Regions from separate parts of the Pseudomonas sp. LBUM1659 genome, predicted to be linked through region 1. Evidence: predicted binding sites of a transcription regulator. Region 1 holds the regulator's gene; the other holds the start of a gene.
The links. The regulator sigma-54, encoded in region 1, starts transcription at its own class of promoters, with help from an activator protein. The targets are predictions, from matches to a motif close to ANTGGCATNNANNTTGCTNT.
Positions count from the first base shown of each region.

Region 2: a site for sigma-54 is predicted at 1,339-1,358, ahead of flgB (flagellar basal body rod protein FlgB). Genes of this name have one in related genera too.

Region 1 is NZ_CP166797.1:986,516-988,716, forward strand. Features, by position in the region: gene ptsN (PTS IIA-like nitrogen regulatory protein PtsN) at 1-116, opposite strand, end outside; gene hpf (ribosome hibernation-promoting factor, HPF/YfiA family) at 129-437, opposite strand; gene ACA048_RS04335 (RNA polymerase factor sigma-54) at 512-2,005, opposite strand; gene lptB (LPS export ABC transporter ATP-binding protein) at 2,189-2,201, opposite strand, start outside.
Region 2 is NZ_CP166797.1:4,800,845-4,803,045, forward strand. Features, by position in the region: gene flgD (flagellar hook assembly protein FlgD) at 1-426, opposite strand, end outside; gene flgC (flagellar basal body rod protein FlgC) at 442-885, opposite strand; gene flgB (flagellar basal body rod protein FlgB) at 889-1,296, opposite strand; gene cheR (protein-glutamate O-methyltransferase CheR) at 1,559-2,201, opposite strand, start outside.

The DNA of each region.
Region 1 (2,201 bases):
TCCGGCACTTCCCGGGCGATCAGGTTGGCAATTTGCTCGAGGGCTTTCTTTTTACTGCCGCCCGGCACGTTCACGAGGGAGCGGCCGGGGGTCAGGATGTTTTCAAGTCGGATCATGGGTTGGGAGTGTTAACGACCGGTCGCACCCTGGAGGAGGCTCTGGGTCTTTTCCTTATGCTTTTTGAGTTGTTTATCTAGCTTGTCGGTCAGTGAGTCGATCGCCGCGTACATATCGGTATGTTCCGCGTTGGCGACCACTTCATTGCCGGGAATATGCAGGGTGGCTTCGATTTTCTGCTTCAGCTTCTCGACCGTCATCGTGACCTGCACGTTGGTGATCTTGTCGAAATGCCGCTCTAATCGTTCGAGTTTTTCGCCGATGTAGGCGCGCAGGGGTTCGGTCACTTCCAGTTGGTGTCCACTGATGTTGACTTGCATACAGCTTCTCCTTCGTTGCCAGTGCATAAAGCGGTAGATCAAATGATCTACCACTGGAACGCTGTGGCGTGGCTCTACATCAACCGCTTGCGTTCGCTCGAAGGCGCGATCCCGAGGGACTCGCGGTACTTGGCGACGGTGCGGCGAGCCACCTGAATGCCTTGTGCCTCCAGTAAACCAGCGATCTTGCTGTCACTCAACGGCTTTTTCTGATTTTCCGCGGCAACCAGCTTTTTGATGATCGCGCGGATCGCTGTGGACGAGCATTCACCGCCTTCGGAGGTGCTGACGTGGCTGGAAAAAAAGTATTTCAGCTCATAAATACCCCGTGGGGTATGCATGAATTTTTGCGTGGTCACCCGTGAAATCGTCGATTCGTGCATGCCCACTGCTTCGGCAATGTCATGCAGGACCAGTGGTTTCATGGCTTCGTCGCCGTATTCCAGGAAGCCGCGCTGATGCTCGACGATCTGGGTGGCAACTTTCATCAGTGTTTCGTTACGGCTTTGCAGGCTCTTGATGAACCAGCGGGCTTCTTGCAACTGATTGCGCATGAAGGTGTTGTCGGCGCTGGTGTCGGCGCGTCGTACAAATCCGGCGTATTGGGCGTTGACCCGCAGTCGTGGCACTGATTCCTGATTCAGTTCCACCAGCCAGCGTTCGTTGTCCTTGCGCACGATAACGTCGGGAACGACGTATTCGGCTTCGCTGGATTCGATCTGCGAGCCGGGGCGCGGGTTGAGGCTCTGGACCAGTTCGATGACCTGGCGCAGTTCATCTTCCTTGATCTTCATCCGGCGCATCAGCTGGGAGTAGTCGCGGCTGCCGAGCAAATCGATGTAGTCGCTGACCAGGCGCTTGGCTTCGGCGAGCCAAGGCGTATTGGCTGGCAATTGGCGCAATTGCAGCAGCAGGCATTCGCCCAGGTTACGAGCGCCGATACCGGCCGGCTCGAATTGCTGGATGCGGTGCAGGACGGCTTCGATTTCGTCGAGTTCGATGTCCAGTTCCGGATCGAAGGCTTCGAGGATTTCCTCGAGAGTTTCATCCAGATAGCCCTGATTGTTGATGCAGTCGATCAGAGTCACGGCGATCAGGCGATCGGTGTCGGACATCGGTGCCAGGTTCAGTTGCCACAACAGGTGGCTTTGCAGGCTCTCGCCGGCCGATGTGCGAGTAGTGAAATCCCATTCGTCGTCATCGTTGCTCGGCAGGCTGCTGGCGCTGGTCTGGTAAACGTCTTCCCATGCAGTATCGACCGGCAGTTCATTGGGAATGCGCTCGTTCCAGTCACCTTCCTCGAGGTTGTCCACCGTGGGGGCGGTTTCCTGGTAGGAGGGTTCCTGAATGTCGGCGTTGGGTTGCAGCTCGGCTTTGTCGGCCAAGGGGTCGGCGTTGTCGAAGTCGTCGCCCTCTTCCTGGCGTTCGAGCATCGGATTGGACTCCAGGGCCTCCTGGATTTCCTGTTGCAGGTCCAGGGTCGACAATTGGAGCAGGCGGATGGCCTGTTGCAGCTGCGGTGTCATCGTCAGCTGCTGGCCCATTCTCAAGACTAGCGATGGTTTCATGGCAGGGGCTTAACACCTTATTCGCCGGCGCACATGCGCCATCCACTACAGGGCGCCGGAGCGCCAAACATAAGCAAATTATATGCCTGAAACTGAAGTGTTTGCCTAGAGCGCTGTAACAATAAAAACCTGTTGATTTTTACTGTGATAAGCGCTCAGTCGACTAGCCAGACACCTCAACGCTTACAGGCGGAAC
Region 2 (2,201 bases), 2.7 Mb from region 1:
CACCGGGTCCGTCGATGCCGGCACGACCGCCGTACCGTTGAAACTCTTGGAGGTATCAACCACTGCGGTGTCGGTCTGGGCGATAACCGAGCGGCCGACCAGCGAAGAGGCTTGCAACGCTTGCGACGAGTTGTAATTGCCGGCAATGCCGCTGACCGTATCGTTCAGCGTGGTGATGCCTTCCAGACTGCTGAACTGCGCCAACTGAGCCACGAACGCGCCGTTGTCCTGCGGTTCAAGCGGGTTCTGGTTCTTCAGCTGGGTCACCAGCAATTGCAGGAACGCGTCTTTGCCCAACTCTTTTTTACCAGCCACACTGCCGGTCGCTGAAGCCAGACCATCATTGCTGGTCGTGTTGGTCTTGACCGAAGAGTTGGCCAAAACATCCTTGATGCTCACGCCACTGGTGGTATCGGTAACACTCATCTGAGTCGCCCCTTATCACTGACCGAGGGTCAGGACCTTCTGCATCATGGTTTTGGCGGTGTTCATCATTTCGGCGTTGGTCTGGAACGAACGGCTCGCGGAAATCATGTCGGCCATTTCTTCGACGACGTTGACGTTCGGGTAGTAGACGTAACCCTTGGCATCGGCAGCCGGATGGTTCGGCTCGTAGCGCGCTTCAAGGTTGCTCTGGTCTTCGACCACGCCCAGTACTTGCACGCCTTGACCGGCAGCGTCCTGGCTCTGAAACAGCGAATCACTGCCGCCGTTCTGGCCGCCCTGGAACATGGTGGCGAACACCGGGTGACGGGCGCGATAGGTCTGGTCGATGCTCGACGAAACGGTTTCGGCGTTGGCGATGTTCGAGGCCACGGTGTTCAAGCGAGTGGTTTGGGCGCTCATGCCGCTACCGGCAATGTTGAAAACACTGGACAGGGACATGACTTACTCTCCGCGCAGGGCTGATACCAGCCCTTTGAATTTGCTGTTAAGCAGGGTGAAGCTGGCCTGGAAGCCGACGGCGTTTTCCGCGTAATTCGACTGTTCCAGTTGGGCGTCCACGGTGTTCTGGTCGATCGACGGTTGCATCGGCGTGCGATACAGCAGCGACTCGTCGCCATTACCCAGGCCTTCAGCTTCGATATGACGGCTGTTGGTCATGTTCAAGGCAAAAGTACCGCTCTTGGTTTTCTCGTTCTGTGCAGCGAGCACTTTCGAGAAGTCCAGATCCCGAGCCTTGTAGTTCGGGGTGTCGGCGTTGGCGATGTTGTTGGCCAGGACTTCGGCACGCTGAGCGCGGAAGCCCAGAGCTTGTTCGTGGATACCGAGCGCTTTATCGAAGCTGATGCTCATGTCGGGAAACCTTCGGGTGACCTGATTTTTCGTAACAGAGACATAGCAAGCGGCGTGCCAAATAAAAAAAGGCCATAAACCGGGGCTTTGCAGGCTGTGACAAGGGCGGCAATGCCAGAAAAGCGGCAAACGGTTTCCGCTGGATGCCGCTTTTCTGCCGCTTTCCCACAGGCAACACATTGGATAGATGTGATGCCGGAAATATTGCAGGCAAAAAAACGGGAATCCCTGAGGACTCCCGTTTTTTGGTGACGCCAACAAATCACTTCGCCTGGTAAATAATCCCCGGGCTGCACTGGACCATCTGGTAATGATCCGGCAAACCGTTCAGCGCTTCGGACGCGCCGAGGAACAAATAGCCACCTGGCTTGAGCGTGCTGTGAATGCGCAACAGGATGTCTTTTTTCACCTCGGCGGAGAAGTAGATCAGCACGTTGCGGCAGAACACGATGTCGAATTTGCCCAGAGCGGCGTAGCTGTCCAGCAGGTTGAACGAGCGAAACTCCACCCGGCTCTTGATCGGCGCCTTGATCGCCCAGCGCCCCGGCCCTTTCGGGTCGAAGTAACGCTGAAGGCGCTCAGGCGACAGACCACGGCCAATCGCCAGGCTGTCGTACTCGCCGGTCTTGCAGTTGGTCAGCATGGTGCCGGACAGATCGGTGGCCACAATCTGCACGCCCATCTTCAATTGGCCCAGGTTGACGCGTTCGAACTCATCGATGGACATCGACAGCGAATACGGTTCCTGACCCGACGAACAGGCCGCCGACCAGATCCGCAAGCGCTGACCGGGTGCGGCCTTGATGGCTTCCGGCAACACCTTGTTCTTCAACACTTCGAAGGGATAGGTGTCACGAAACCACAACGTTTCGTTGGTGGTCATGGCATCCACCACCATCTCGCGC